Regions from separate parts of the Planomicrobium sp. MB-3u-38 genome, predicted to be linked through region 2. Evidence: riboswitches for the same ligand, from Rfam matches in the RefSeq annotation. Region 2 holds a riboswitch; the other holds the start of a gene.

Region 1 (11,227 bases), on a different contig from region 2:
TCCATAATGTTCGGACAGGACGTTATTGGCAACGGTATGGACATGTAGGCTGCAGCCGGCACCGGTTTTATTGTAGATGGCGCTGTGCAACAACGTTTCGGCGGAAGGCTTGAGGTGGGTGGCTTCGACCGGCTCGCCTGCCGCATCGACGAGGAGGAAATCCTCATCGGTCCGTTTGTACTTATCCTTGCCGCTTGCTGTAACCAGGAACTGGAGCGGCGCATCATTCACTTTGATGGCGAGATTGCCGCTTGTGCCCATGAACCAGTCGCGCCCGGCAAGAACGTCTTTAACGTCCGCCAGTTCATTCCATTTTTCCTGCAGCTTCGTCAATGTCTGTTCTGTCGTCATGACCGCACACCCAATTTCGCATCGATGATTTCTGTAACGTCTCCGAAATTCTCGAAAGGCTCGTAAGGGATGTTCAGTTCCTCGCATTTTTCAATGAGGAAATCGCGGGCAATGACAAGGTCGGCATATTTTGCCGCCTGCAGATCGGTGATCGAATCACCGATGACAATGCTCGTGCCGCCGTCCGCGAGAAGCTTCCGGATAATCGACGGCTTGCAGCAGCCGCAGCCTTGGCTCGCGCACTTGTCGTCGCAACCGTGCGGGAAATCGATCCGGATGGTATCGCCCGAGAAATCCGCTTCATTGCAATAAATGCCTGCGAACGGTCCGAACGGTTCAAGCAGCGGGTAGACGAAAAAGTCGATGCCGCCGCTGACGATATAAAGCGGGATGTTGTGCTGTCTCGTATAGTTGACGAAATCCGCAAAGCCTTCCCGGATCTCCCCCTGCTCGAGCACGTATTCGATGACTTCATCCTTTTTGGATGATGGCAATAAAGAAAACATCTTTTTGACACCTTCACGTATGGAGATGGTCTGAGCGAGAATCTCGTCTTTGATCGGTTCCCAGCCCGGCGGATTGAAATGCTTCATGATGGCGATTAAATTATCGTTGGTTGTGATTGTGCCATCAAAATCACAAAAGATGATTGGCTGTTTCATGATTACCCCCATAATTCCAAAGCTGTTTTTAATTCTGGCTGCTGTTCACTGGCGTCTTCCAGGCTTTGCTGTTGCAGGACGGCATCGACCGCCTGGCGGAATGCTTTGCCGCCGCCCGCCGCGCCGTCGGGATGTCCGTGGACGCCGCCGCCTGCGTTAATGATGCTGTCGATGCCGAAATCGTTGATGAGTAACGGCACAAGTCCCGGATGGATGCCGGCGGATGGCACCGGAAACGTTGGTTTCAACAGGCTTTCATTCGTTAACTGTTCGCCGAGTTCTAGTGCCGCTTCCTTCTCCATGGCAACACTGCCGTAAGGGGAGGGAAACAGCGAGAAGTCAGCGCCGGCGTAGCGCGTCAATTTGCCGAGCGCGAGCGGTGCCGCGACGCCGTAGAACGGAGAAGAAGTGAACGCACCGCTGAACGCCGGATGTGCCATGAGCGGCAGAGCGATGTCATCGTCTTCTGCGAGTTCCTGCAGCACATCGAGTCCGTAGGCATGAACATTGAACAGCAATGCGTCAGCACCGAGTTCACGGGCTTTTCGTGCCTTGTCGCGTAATTGTGATGTGCGGCCCGACAGGTTCACCGCGTAAAGCGTGCGGTGGCCGGTTTCGGCATAGACTTCGTGCAGAACTTGTTTTGCAGCTGTGATGCGCTGTTCAAAAGGCGTCAGCGGATTGTCGAACAGGATTTCGTCGTCTTTGACTAGATCAACGCCCCCAAGCGCCTGCTGTCTGAGCTGTGCCGTTAGATAATCGATGTCCCGGCCAATCACGCCTTTGAAGATGCTCATAACGAGCGGGCGGCCATGGACATCGAGCAATCCACGGATGCCGTCGATGCCGAAACGCGGTCCCGGAAATTCTTGGAGCAGACCTTCTTCAAAATCGAGATCCAATAATCTCACTTCACCGTCGAGCGACAGTTTGCCGAAAACGGTGGTCAGAATTGCCGGCAGGTCCGCTGAGAAATTCGCGCTTGGATAGGAAACTTTGATATGTGCTTTAATTGCATCGGGCGTGAGGGGGTGAGGGCTTTGTGGAAATTCCTCCACCGACACCACATGGCCTTTATGTTTTTTCAATTGCTCCTGCTCGAGAAGCGGCAAGTCGGTCCACGACCCGATCGTGAGCCCAAGCGCGATGCCTTCCGCCTTCTTCTCAAAAGACCCCGCTTTGCCGTATACCTGATAGCTCGCTGTCAGTCTGCTCATATGTGACACTCCTTAAGTTCTTTTCATGAAAAATAAAAAACCTCTTCAAATAAGAAGAGGTTAAGGGCGTTAACGACTTCTTATTTCTCAGCCACACGTTCTGGCTGCAAGAATTAGCACCGTGTCCATCGCTGGACCGGTTGCCGGGCTTCGTAGGGCTTGTCCCTCCACCTGCTCTAAATAAGAATTGATATTCGGTTGGTTGTTGCAATAAAGTAATTCTGATTATTCCACGTGCGAAGAATTCTGTCAACAGGGAATTGTGAGAAAGTTTTTTGAGAGAGATGCCAATGGTAAAACTGCATAGTGGGGAGTGAGCGGCTTACCGCTCACGGACCCAGCAGTTTGCACAGCAAACTGTAGGCAATCAGGGGTTTTAGATTTGGTTTGGGCGGCGAAAGGGCTCCGGACAGTAAACAGGCTGATCCGGACAGTATTTTCGTTTTGCGGACAGTATTTTGAGAATGCGGACAGTATTTCAGTGTATCCGGACAGTAAATCCTTAATTTGGAAATAAAGATTGAGAAATGAATTTGGAAAGTAAAGTGGCTGTTTTGGAAAGTATTTTGGTCAAATTGGAAAGTATTTAAAGTGAATTGGAAAGTATTTTAGCTATTCTGGAAAGTAAATCCTTAATTTGGAAATTAAGCTTGCTTGGAAATGAAAAATCAGTAGCCCGGCGAGGCAAATTCTATCCAAAATCGAGAATTTCACCTGAATTTGTCCTCAGAAAACCCCGAGTCCCTCAACCGGCGGCCATTTTCACCAAAAAACAGGTGAAATCACGACCGAAATCTGCTGTCACTTCAACAAGACACACCAAAAACAACCCAAAACCACCATAAAAGAATCGAAAAGCCTTCGCCGCCAGCGAAGGCTCATTTCAAACCCACAAACCCAGGAAGTTTCCGCCGAGCGGAAAACTTCCGCTAAAAGGGACTTAGTTTTTATTTGAAGTAAAGGGGGAGGTGCAAAAGCAGCCTGTCTAAACAGCAGTTCTTTCATAAGAGCATACAAAACGTGGCGAGCAGCCATTTTGCAAATTGAAAAATAATTCAAAACTTCTTGTTGACAGTCTATTCTGAACCGTGGTAGGATTCATCTCATAACAAAAACCGCATATAAAACTTAGTACTCTTATCAAGAGCAGGCAGAGGGAAATTGGCCCTATGACGCCCAGCAACCGACCGTAATACCTTCGTGAGAAGGGGCGCTTTATGCGCCGGGATGAACATCCCGCAAGGCACGGTGCTAATTCCACCAGAAATTTACTTTCTGGAAGATAAGAGGCATGGAACCTCTTAATTCTGCGCCTCTTTCTTAACGGAAAGAGGCGTTTTTATATTGTAATTCAGGAGGAAAAAACATGACAACTACAGCAGTATCCACATACCACGCATTGACAGAAGCAGAGGCCATCGGTTTGGCGGCGGGACTTTTTCCGGCAGGAGCAGGTCTGGAATGCCGGGAGATCGGCGATGGCAATTTGAATTACGTATACCGGGTAAGTGACCGGGCAAGCGGCAAAGGCGTCATCATCAAGCAGGCGTTGCCTTATGCCAAAGTGGTGGGCGAGAGCTGGCCGCTGACCTTGAAGCGTGCGGCGATCGAAGCTGCGGCGTTGCGTAAGCACGGTGAATATGCGGTTGGCCTGGTGCCGGAAGTGTATGGCACCGATGAAGAATTGGCGTATACGATCATGGAAGACCTGTCCCATTTGACGATCGCCCGTGAAGGCTTGATCCAAGGAAAAGAGTATCCTAAGCTTTCAAGCGATATCGGGGAATATCTGGCACAGACTTTATTCCATACATCGGACTTCGCGTTGCATCCGTTTGAGAAGAAGCGGCTGGCCGCTGAATTTTCCAACCCGGAACTTTGCAAAATCACGGAAGACTTGATTTTCACGGATCCATTTTTCGATTACGAGACAAATGATTTCGAACCGGAACTTCGGCAGACGGTCGAAGGCATCTGGCACAATGACCGTTTGAAACTCGAAGCGGCGAAATTGAAGCGCAGCTTTTTGACGGAAGCGGAGGCATTGCTTCACGGCGACCTCCACACCGGCAGCATTTTCGCTGATGACGATGAAACCAAGGTCATCGACCCGGAATTCGCTTTTTATGGACCGATCGGCTTTGACGTCGGCTTGTTTATTGCCAATCTGATTGTACAGGGCATCACGCGGAACGGCGATGGCCGCGGCTCAATCGTCGGCCATATCGAAAACGCGTGGCAGGTATTTGAAACACGCTTCACGGAGCTTTGGGAAAATGAAGGCATTGAAGATTTCAAAAGCGTTCCGGGTTACCGCGAATCCGTTCTCGACAAGATTTTCAAAGACACGCTCGGTTTTGCCGGCTGTGAATTGATCCGCCGCACCATTGGCTTGGCGCATGTCAAAGACCTGGACGGTATTGAGGATGCAGAACAGCGTATCGAATCCAAAAAACAGGCTCTCCGCATCGGGGAAAATTTAATCTTAAAACGCAGCGAACTCACATCGATTCAGGATGTGACAGCGCTTTTGAAGGAGCTGTAAAGCATGGCAATCCCATTATCAATCCAATGGATCAACAACCAATTGATTATTCTCGATCAACAGAAACTTCCGCATGAAACGGAATATATCGCGCTGAACACAATCGAAGATGTCTACGATGCGATTATTACAATGAAGGTCCGCGGCGCACCGGCGATCGGCATAACAGCGGCTTACGGTTTGGCGCTGGCTGCCCAAAAGCATGACACGGAAACGCTGGAAGTATTCCATCATTTCGTGAAAAAAGACGCGGTTTACCTGGCGTCTTCGCGTCCGACGGCAGTCAATCTGGCGTGGGCAATCGGCCGGCTGCAGCAAGCGATCCAATCAGCCAAAACGGTTGCAGCGGCAAAAGCGGAAATTTTAGCGGAAGCGAAACGTATTTATGAAGAAGACGAGGAAGCGTGCCGGACGATCGGCGGTTATGCGCTCGATCTATTGGAAGGCCGTTCGAGAGTCATGACGATCTGCAACGCGGGCTCCATTGCGACAGCGAAATATGGCACCGCGCTCGCGCCGTTTCATCTCGGCAAGGAATTGGGGCGTGAGTTCGAAGTCTTTGCCTGCGAAACGCGACCGGTATTTCAAGGGTCGCGCCTGACGGTTTGGGAGCTGCAGCAGTCCGGTGTGGATGTGACGCTGATCACTGATAGCATGGCGGCGCACACGATTGGGGCGAAAGGCGTTGAAGCGATCATTGTCGGCGCTGACCGCATTGCGGCAAACGGAGATACAGCCAATAAAATCGGTACCTTCAACCTGGCGATTCTGGCAGCGGCCTATAAAATCCCTTTCTATGTGGCGGCACCGGCATCAACGTTCGATTTGCAGATTCCAAACGGCAAAAACATCCCGATCGAAGAGCGATCGGCGAAGGAAATCACGCATATTGCCGGACAGCAAGTTGCACCGAACGGCACAAAAGTCTACAACCCGGCATTTGATGTGACGCCGGCGCAGTACATTACGGCAATCATCACGGAAAAAGGCATCATCCATCCGAATTATGAACGAAATATACCGGAACTGTTTTTGACAGTTAAGTAAGTTATATAGTCGATATTCCGCAAAACAGCTTCGCTTTCCTGGGGGCTCGCGCTGAGCTAACTCGTGCTCGTTCCACTTCGCCCGAGTGGATCTCAGCACTTCGCTCGAAACGGAGTTGGAAAGCCAACTCCGTTTCTGTTCCTCTGGGAGTCTCCGCTGTTTTGCTCCATATCGTTAGAAACTTCTCTCAGCGACGGTGCGTTTCCGGACTGAGCGGAGCAATAAGACGAGTGTTCTTCTCGGCTTATTGCGGGAGCTTTGTCCATAGCACCGAAGCGGTATTCATAGTGATTACAACAAAAATATTGCAAGTTAAGAAGGAGAAAACTCATGAAAAAACAATCATTTTTAATAATCGCGGCTTTATTGTTCATCAGTATTTTATTGGCGGCGTGCCAGCCGAAAGGCGAGACGGTGACGGAAGCGGAAACGGATTCGGATAAAAAGTCGGAAGCCTCTGAACATCCGCTGGCGGGCAAGGAAGTGGCATTGATTTTGCAGCAGAATCTCGGAACGTTTTCGGCGCAATACATAGCCGGAGTCGAAGAACAGGTTGAGAGCTTCGGCGGCAAAGTGACCGTGTTCAACTCTGAAGGAGACCTGGCGAAAATGGCATCCAATTTGGATGCCGCCATCAACCAGGGAACAGATGCAATCCTGATTGACCACGGAACGAAAGAGGCGTTGAACCAAGGCGTCGAAAAAGCGGTGGAAAAAGGGATTCCGGTTGTAGCGTTTGACGCAGGAGTTGATGTGGAAGGCGTGGTTTCGCTTGAACAGGGAGATCAGCTGATGGCAGAACAGACGTTAACGAAGCTGGCTGAAGACCACGACGGCGAAGCGAATATCGTAAAAATCTGGACAGCAGGATTTGCCCCGATGGAACGCCGCCAAATCGCTTATGAGCAATTCTTGAAAGACAACCCGGGCATCAAAGAAGTTGCGGCATTCGGTGCTGCCACTCAAAATACAGCGCTTGATACACAAGCGCAGATGGAAGCAATCCTGAAGCAATACCCGAACGAAGGCGACATCACAGCTGTTTGGGCGGCTTGGGATGAATTCGCGAAAGGCGCTGTCCGTGCCATCGAGCAGGCAGGGCGCACAGACATCAAAGTCTACAGCATCGACATGAGCGATGAAGATTTGCAGATGATCCAAAAAGACGGCAGCCCGTGGGTGGCTTCGGCAGCGGTCGACCCGACAGATATCGGACGCATCCAGGTGCGTTACGCGTACCAATTGATCAACGGTGAACAGCCGGAGGAGAAAGTGGTGCTGGAGCCGGTTTTCATTGATGCCGGTGAGCTTCCGGACGAAACGGTGACAACTGAAACGTTGAGCGAGCACATCGAAGGATGGGGAGCGAGCGAGCAAGGCTATACCGACGATCTTCGTGAACTGGAAGGGGAATAAAGGATTGGAGCCGTCCTCGGAATTGGGCGGCTCCTTTCGGCGAAAGGAGGGTGCAGAAGTGGCACAATTACTGGACATGCAGGCAATCGGCAAACGATTTGGCCATGTAACGGCGCTGGAAAACGGCCAGCTGGAACTCGAAAAAGGTGAAGTTCACGCTTTGCTCGGTGTAAACGGAGCGGGAAAAAGCACGATGATCAAGATCCTTTCAGGAGTATACGGCCAGGACAGCGGCGAAATCAGGCTGGACGGGGAAGTCATTTCCCTGCGTTCACCGAAACAAGCCAAAGAACACGGCATTTATTGCGTTTACCAGGAAGTCGATACGGCCATTGTTGCGGATCTGACGGTCGCGGAAAATATCCTGATGGACAGTTTTGCAGCAGGCGGCAATTTCCTGTTGTCGAAACAGAAGATCAACAAGCAGGCGAAAGAAGCGCTGGTCCAATTGCAGTCGGAGGAAATCGCCGTAACTCGAAAAGCAGGCACGCTCACTTTGGCGGAGAAACAGCTGGTGCTGATCGCCCGGGCGCTCGTGCATTCGGCAAAGCTCATCATCTTCGATGAACCGACAGCGCCTTTGTCATTGACGGAATCGGACAAACTGTTTTCAGTCATCCGAAAATTGAGCAGCGAAGGCGTCGGCTGTGTATTCATTTCCCATCGGCTGCCGGAAGTATTCGAAATCAGCGACCGCATCACTGTGATGCGCGAAGGGAAATGGGTAAACACTTTCGTTACGGCAGAGTCTGATTCCGAGCAAATTATCGAAGCGATGCTGGGTGAAACGCTCAGTCATGAACTGGAGTACCAGACGCATGCGACTGGCGAGAATCTGCTGGAAGTTCGGGGGTTATCGGACAGCGGCAAGCTGAAGGATATTTCATTATCCGTGAAAGCCGGTGAAATCGTCGGGATTGTCGGACTCGTCGGGGCAGGCAAGACAGAGCTGGCCAAAGCGCTGTTCGGGGCGTCGAGTTCAGTCAGCGGCTCTGTGGAAGTCGCGGGAAAACAGGTCCGTATCAAGCATCCGGAAGATGCGATCCGGGCAGGGATGGCATTGATTCCCGAGGAACGCCGGAAAGAAGGGCTGTTTGTCCACGAAACGCTGCGGGCCAATGCCTCGTTCCCGAATCTCCGGAAATTCTCGACCAAGCTGTTCATGAATAAAGCAGCGGAAAACAGATTTGCCGAAGACATCATCGATAAATTAAAGATCAAAACCGGCGATACGGAAACACCGCTTGTCCATCTGAGCGGAGGCAATCAGCAGAAAGTGGCCATCGGTAAATGGATGAGCCTCGATTCGCTGCTTTATTTATTCGATGAGCCGACCAAAGGCGTCGACATCGGCGCAAAAGTGGACATCTTCAAATTGATCCGGGAACTGGCCGGAAGCGGCAAAGCCTGCCTTTATTTCTCCAGTGAAATCCATGAAGCGATCGGCATCTCCGATCGGATTCTGGTAATGTGCGATGGTCAGATCGTGAAGGAATTGTCACGTCAAGAAGCGACCCAGGAAAGGATATTACTCTATGCAAGCGGTGGAAAAGAAGAGCTTACCCCAAACGAAAAACTCAGCGAAAGAGAACGCAGTTCAGTTCCTGTTTAAATACGGCGCCATTATCCTGCTGATTGTCATCATCCTGTATTTCAGCAGCCTCAGCGACGCGTTCTTCAGCTACGGCAACTTCGCGGACATCCTGCGGTCGATTTCAATCGTCACGCTGCTGGCGCTCGGCGTCACATTTACGCTCGTCGTCGATGGCTTTGACTTGTCCGTCGGTTCGACGATGTCCCTGTCGACCGTCGTGACGGCATCGCTGATGGTATGGTATGACATGCCGCTGTGGCTCGTGCTACTTTTGCCGCTGCTGATCGGTGTCGCGGTCGGCCTTGTCAACAGCTTCCTCATCACGGTCATCGGCATCCCCGATCTCCTTGCGACGCTCAGCATGATGTATATCGTGGCGGGGCTTCACCGGACGTATACAGAAGGCTATTCGATCTACAATAATATGCCGCTGACTTCCGGCGGCACCGCTCCCGGCCAATTGTCGGAAGCGTTTCTATGGATCGGCCAGGGCCAGATGCTCAGCCTTCCGGTGCCGGTGTGGATTATGGTGGTCATGGTGCTAACGGCGTATGTGATTTTGAATCATACACGGTGGGGCCGTATTCTATATATGACCGGCGGCAATGCGGAAGCGGCTACCTTGTCAGGCGTCAACGTGAAACGTGTGAAGACTTCGGCGTACATCATTTCCGGCGTCTTCGCTTCGATGGCGGGCATCCTGTTTACGGCACGTGTCGGCTCCGGCCAGATTGACGCCGGCGCACCACTCCTGATGGAAGCGGTGGCCGCAGTGTTTGTCGGCTATTCGGTGCTCGGCGCCGGCAAGCCGAATGCGCTCGGCACGTTCTTCGGCGCAGCCGTCATCGGCATCCTGCTGAACGGGCTGACGATCCAGAACCTGCCGTATTACGCGTTCGATATCATCAAAGGTGCGGTATTGGTCGCAGCGCTTGCGGTTACGTATGTGTATGCGAAGAATAAGTTTTCGAAGAGTTGAGCTTAATAAACTATAAAGAATAATAGCAGAACAGCCGATATACTATTGGATGTTCTGCATTTTTTTATCCAAAAATTGAATAATAAAAAAGATTTATTAAGCAATATAAGGTAATCTGAATTGTATAGTACAAAAGGAGTGTGACCAATGGAATGCAATAATTGTTCAGTGGCAGAGCTGAGGTTTGATATCAAGTTGGAAGGCGAGGCCAATCTGTCATTGATGGATAAAGTCGTCAGCCACTTGGAAAGGCGTGACATGGAGATTACAAGGAAAGAAAATAGATTGCTTATGAAGGAGCGGGGCGCACAGGAATTTCTCGATTTTTGCCTGCACCTGATGGAACCAGAACAAGTGCAGTTCCGCATCGATAAAGGCGAATGGCAGGAACTGAGTGAAATGGAACAAGTCTTCAAGACGGAGTGGATTGATGACGTGATCCGCAAGGAGTTGCTGGTCTGCCATTATCAGCCGATTGTAACGGCAAACGAAGAGATTTTCGCTTATGAAATGCTCGCCCGGTTCCATAACGAAGACGGCTCGGTCATCTACCCGAACGAAATCTTCCCCGCTGCCAAATCGCGCAGCCGGCTTTACGCGCTCGACCGCGTGTGCCGCATGGCCGCTGTACGCCATTCTGCTGCAATAAAAGACGTGAAAGCGTTCATTAATTTCATCCCGACTTCGATTTATTCGCCTGAATTCTGCCTGCGCTCGACGATCAATCTGGCCAACGAACTGGGCATCGATCCACGCCAACTGGTTTTTGAAGTGGTGGAGACGGAAAAAGTGGATGACATCGATCATTTGCGGGACATCCTCGCTTTCTATAAGAAGAAAGGTTTCCAGTACGCGCTGGATGATGTGGGTGAAGGTTACAGCACGATCGAGATGCTGGCGGATCTCGAGCCGCATTATATGAAGCTCGATATGCAGTATGTACAAGGCGTGGCAGAAGACGCTGAAAAACAGAAAACGGCATTGCGTTTCCTTGAAAAAGCGCTGGAAATCGCATCGGTTCCGCTCGCGGAAGGTATCGAGACGAAAGAGGATTTTGAATGGCTGAAACAGCAGGGCTATGAACTATTCCAGGGTTATTATTTCGGCAAACCGTCAAAAGAGCCGCAAGGAATTGCGACAGTTCCAGTTTAAAGTGAGCATTTCCTGCGGCAATGAAAAGCGTTTCGGGTAAACTGGATGAAAAGGAGTGGTGGCTGTGCTGAGCTTTGATCCTTATCAACAGACAGAACGCGAAAATTACAAATTGCTTGTGGGCACGATCATACCGAGGCCGATTGCTTTCGTCACAAGCAAATCCGAAGATGGAATTGTGAACGCGGCACCTTTCAGCTACTTCAATATCGTGTCGTCGAATCCGCCGATGCTGTCCGTTTCCGTTCAGCGCAAAGGCGACGA
Region 2 (4,261 bases):
GCCACCATGCCGCTGTAGCTGAAGACCACCCCATCCGTTCCTTTACCTTTTAATATTCGCTGAAGGAGTTGGAAAACCTTTTTAGATGAAGGCGAAAATTCCCTTTTGGTTTTGCAGACTTGAAAAGGGTATGGAAGATAAAATGAATTTTTACATATTTCATTTCTGCCGAAAGAAGGGTTACTATGGCGAAATTCACAATGCTGATCGGCCTTCCGGGAAGCGGCAAAACCACCTACGCCCGCAGCCTGCTTGAAGGAAACGAAGATTGGGTCCATCTCTCTTCCGATGAAATCACGAACCGTAGCCGCCTGCCCGGCGAATCCGTCGATTACCAAAATACGTTCGAAGAAATGTATCAGCAGACATTCCACCATTTAGAAAACGGCTCCAATGTCATTTACGATGCAACAAACCTAGCATCCAAAAGAAGACGGAGCATATTGAACCGGATCGAAAAATTCGAGGCCGAAACAGAAGCGATCATCTTCCTCACTCCCCATGCTTTACTGAAAAAACGCAATAGTAAGCGGCAAACTGTCGACCGCGTGCCCGGCCATATAATCGAACGTTATATCCGCGCATTCCAGTTGCCGAGAAAAGATGAAAATTTCGGCTGGATCCGCTTCCTATCAATGCCACCCTATAAAGAAATAAATCCGGAACAGCTTAAGACGCAGGCCCTTTTATTTGAGGGTCACGAACTGTTTTTCAAAAGCTTTGAAGAAACCAGACCTATGGCAGAGACTGCAGAAATGCGTGCCTTGCTGCAGCAGAACTATGGAATCATTCGAGAAATATCAAAAGAAGTCAGTGACTTTGAGGAGCAGGAATTGCTGTCGTGGACCATCCTTTTGCATAACATAGGCAAAGCTTATGTCCGGAAAAACTTGCCGATTGAACAGGATAATTTCTATGGCTACGAACATGTCAGTGCCTACCTCGCTTATCAAATCCTCTTATCACTTCAATTCCCTCTGCGATTCATTTACGATGTTTTATTGCTGATAGATGAATTTGAAATCGGAAAAGAATTAAAACGGGGAAAAGTGAAGCGGCGCGTTGGTTTGGAGAATTATGAGCGGTTGGAAATGTTGTGGAGGATTAGCGTTTGAGTTGAGCGGTCCAAAATTTATTTATCAAATATTCTTGCATTTTCTATCAACTTGTTTTATTGTTAAACACATCAACTGACAACTAACTTAATAATCTATTTCTTATCAAGAGAGACGGAGGGATTTGGCCCTGTGATGTCTCAGCAACCTGCCCGCAATGGCAAAGGTGCTAATTCCAATAGGCGCGAGCCTAGAAGATGAGAAGAACAGATCTCTTTTGAGGGGCTTTCTTCTTTATTGAAGAAAGCCCCTTTTCTATTGGAAAAGGAGCTCTGTCAAAGGAGGACTTAAAAATGACCGACCGCTTAGAAACGAAATTTATCCATTCCGCCGGTGTCGATTCGAAGACCGGCGCCGTCAATGTCCCGATTTACCTGTCGTCGACGTTCCACCAGCAAAGCATCGATGAGTTCGGCCCTTATGATTACAGCCGCTCCGGCAATCCGACGCGCCAGGCGCTGGAGGATACAATCGCAAAACTCGAGAACGGCACACGGGGATTCGCTTTCGCCTCAGGCATGGCCGCTATCTCGTCGGCTTTCATGCTGCTGGAATCCGGCGATCATGTATTGGTGTCAGAAGATGTGTATGGCGGCACCTACCGCTTCATCACGGAGGTGCTGGGTAAATTCGGAATCGATCATTCATTCGTCAATATGACGGACCTCGATGAAGTCGCGCGGGCTTTCAGGCCAAACACGAAAGTGATCTACATCGAGACCCCGTCCAATCCGGTGATGAACATAACCGATATCGAAATCGCCGCCAAACTCGCCAAAGCGAACGGCTGCCTGACGTTTGTCGACAACACATTCATGACGCCGCTGTTCCAGAACCCGCTTGATCTCGGCGCGGATCTTGTGCTTCACAGCGCGACGAAATTCCTGTCCGGCCACAGCGATATCGTTGCAGGACTCGCCGTTACAAAAGACACGGCACTCGGTGACCGCCTCGGCTTTATCCAAAACTCCTTCGGTTCGGTCTTAGGCGCACAGGATTCCTATTTATTGATTCAAGGAATCAAAACGCTCGGCGCGCGTCTCAAGCAGTCGAGTGAATCCGCACAGAAAATCGCTGAGTTCCTGCATCGCCATCCGGTTGTCGAAGAAGTTTATTATCCGGGCTTCTCCTTCCATCCCGTCAATCCGATCCAGCAGCGGCAGGCAAGCGGCTATGGTGCAGTCCTATCATTAAAGCTGCCGGACAAAAATTCGGCGCGCATCTTCAAGGACGCCTTGCGGATTCCGGTTTTCGCCGTCAGCCTCGGCGCTGTCGAAACGATTCTGTCGTATCCGGCGACCATGTCGCACGCCGCGATGCCGAAGGAAGAACGCGAGAAACGCGGCATCACCGACGGCCTGTTCCGTTTCTCCGTCGGCCTCGAGCACACCGACGACCTGCTCGAAGATCTGGAGCAGGCACTGGAGAAAGTCCGAGTGAAAAGCAAGCTCAGCATTGCGAACTAATCTATACGCCAAATAAAAACTAAAATCAGAAAGCAGGAATTCCCCATGACAAATCCAATCACAGAAACAACAAAAACAGCGGTAAAAGCACCTTTCAAGGCAGATCACGTCGGCAGCCTGCTGCGTCCGGAAAGCATCCATCAGGCAAGAAAAGACTTTAAAGAAGGTGTTATCACGGCAGAGCAATTACGCGAAATCGAAACGACAGAAATCAAGCGCATCGTCGACAAGCAAATCGAAGTCGGCTTGAAAGCCGTCACTGACGGCGAATTCCGCCGCACATTCTGGCACACCGATTTCATGGCTGGCATCAACGGCTTTGAAGGCTATACACCGGAACATGGCTATAAATTTAAAAATGTAGAGACCGAAGCTTACGACGTACGCAATATCGGCAAAGTCTCATTCAATGGAAACCATCCTTTCATCCAAGACTTTATTGAATTTAAAGAGATTGTCGGCGACCGCGCCATTCCGAAACTGACGATTCCAAGTCCGAACCAGTTTTTCAATCAGGGCATCCGCGACGAAAACATCTATCCGGATATTGAAGACTATGCAAAAGACGTCATCCAGGCTTACCGCGACGCTTTCAAAACCTTCTATGATTTAGGCGCACGCTATATTCAGATTGACGATGTCTATATCGCCGGGCTGTCAGCGCCGGGAATCCCGTTCAACGACGGCAAGTATAATCGAGAGTTTTTGATCGACCTCGCGCTGCGCGTCGCAAACGGCGTGCTTGAAGGCAAGCCGGAAGATCTTGCGGTAACCACTCACCTCTGCCGCGGCAATTACCAGTCCGACTGGGCATTTGAAGGAAGCTACGCGCTGATCGCACCTACCCTTTTCGCTAAAGAAAAAGTCGACGGCTTCTTCCTCGAATACGACGACGACCGCTCAGGCAGCTTCCAGCCGCTCGAGCACATTCCAGCTGGCGGCCCGCGCGTTGTGTTGGGCGTCTTCACTTCGAAGAACGGGGAGCTTGAAGATAAGGAAGTCATTAAAGCACGTGTCGCGGAAGCCGCACAGTATGTGCCATTACAGCAGCTCTGTATCAGCCCGCAATGCGGTTTCGCGTCAACCCATCATGGCAATAAACTCACAGAAGAACAGCAATGGGAGAAGTTGCGTTATATTGTGGAAGTTTCTGAAGAGATATTTGGAGAGTGAAATAATGAAGAAGGCAAGCGCTGGGTGCGCTTGCCTTTTTTTTTGTGGTTATGATTTTTTTCGGTTATTTATATAGGTTTCAAAGTGTTTTGATATTTTTCCCATTACTCAATTTCAAGATGGCTATCTATTTAAATCAGCATTATGCCAGTTACAATCAATCCAATTGTACCGAACATTAAATACAAATAACCAAGAACAAAACTGTTCCTATTCTTTGATTTTTTGAATTTTAAATAATACAGTCCAAATGAAATAATTATGATAGTCAGTAGCACGGTTATTAGTTCAAAGATTATCAAATTTACCCTCCTATCTCTTTACAGAGAGAAATAATAAGCTCTCGCTTTATTTACATGACCATGTATTTTGACCATTGCATCTAAAGCCGATCCATAAGCACCTAACGCTGCTAACCCTGCAGCTAGCGTACCAGCGCCTGCAGTAGGAACAGAGAGAATAAACGACAACCAAGAAAGTCCAGTCGCTGTAAGTGAAGAGCCAATA

Evidence for each region. A riboswitch is a leader RNA that binds a small molecule or an ion and turns the genes downstream of it on or off. The one in region 2 is predicted to bind S-adenosylmethionine.
Region 1: another riboswitch for S-adenosylmethionine. It lies ahead of mtnK (S-methyl-5-thioribose kinase); the one in region 2 lies ahead of metC (cystathionine beta-lyase).

Annotation. Positions count from the first base shown of each region.
Region 1 covers NZ_PJBO01000001.1:92,560-103,786, forward strand. Annotated here, with positions in the region: gene CXF70_RS00540 (methylthioribulose 1-phosphate dehydratase) at 1-351, opposite strand, end outside; gene CXF70_RS00545 (2-hydroxy-3-keto-5-methylthiopentenyl-1-phosphate phosphatase) at 348-1,013, opposite strand; gene mtnW (2,3-diketo-5-methylthiopentyl-1-phosphate enolase) at 1,016-2,230, opposite strand; SAM riboswitch class I at 2,308-2,417, opposite strand; SAM riboswitch class I at 3,365-3,519, shown strand; gene mtnK (S-methyl-5-thioribose kinase) at 3,597-4,775, shown strand; gene mtnA (S-methyl-5-thioribose-1-phosphate isomerase) at 4,779-5,822, shown strand; gene CXF70_RS00565 (sugar ABC transporter substrate-binding protein) at 6,153-7,238, shown strand; gene CXF70_RS00570 (sugar ABC transporter ATP-binding protein) at 7,315-8,850, shown strand; gene CXF70_RS00575 (ABC transporter permease) at 8,774-9,811, shown strand; gene CXF70_RS00580 (EAL domain-containing protein) at 9,959-10,963, shown strand; gene CXF70_RS00585 (flavin reductase family protein) at 11,028-11,227, shown strand, end outside.
Region 2 covers NZ_PJBO01000010.1:113,965-118,225, forward strand. Annotated here, with positions in the region: gene CXF70_RS05605 (AAA family ATPase) at 186-1,115, shown strand; SAM riboswitch class I at 1,215-1,319, shown strand; gene metC (cystathionine beta-lyase) at 1,409-2,581, shown strand; gene CXF70_RS05615 (5-methyltetrahydropteroyltriglutamate--homocysteine S-methyltransferase) at 2,627-3,754, shown strand; partial or broken gene CXF70_RS18120 (geobacillin-26 family protein) at 4,075-4,261, opposite strand, start outside.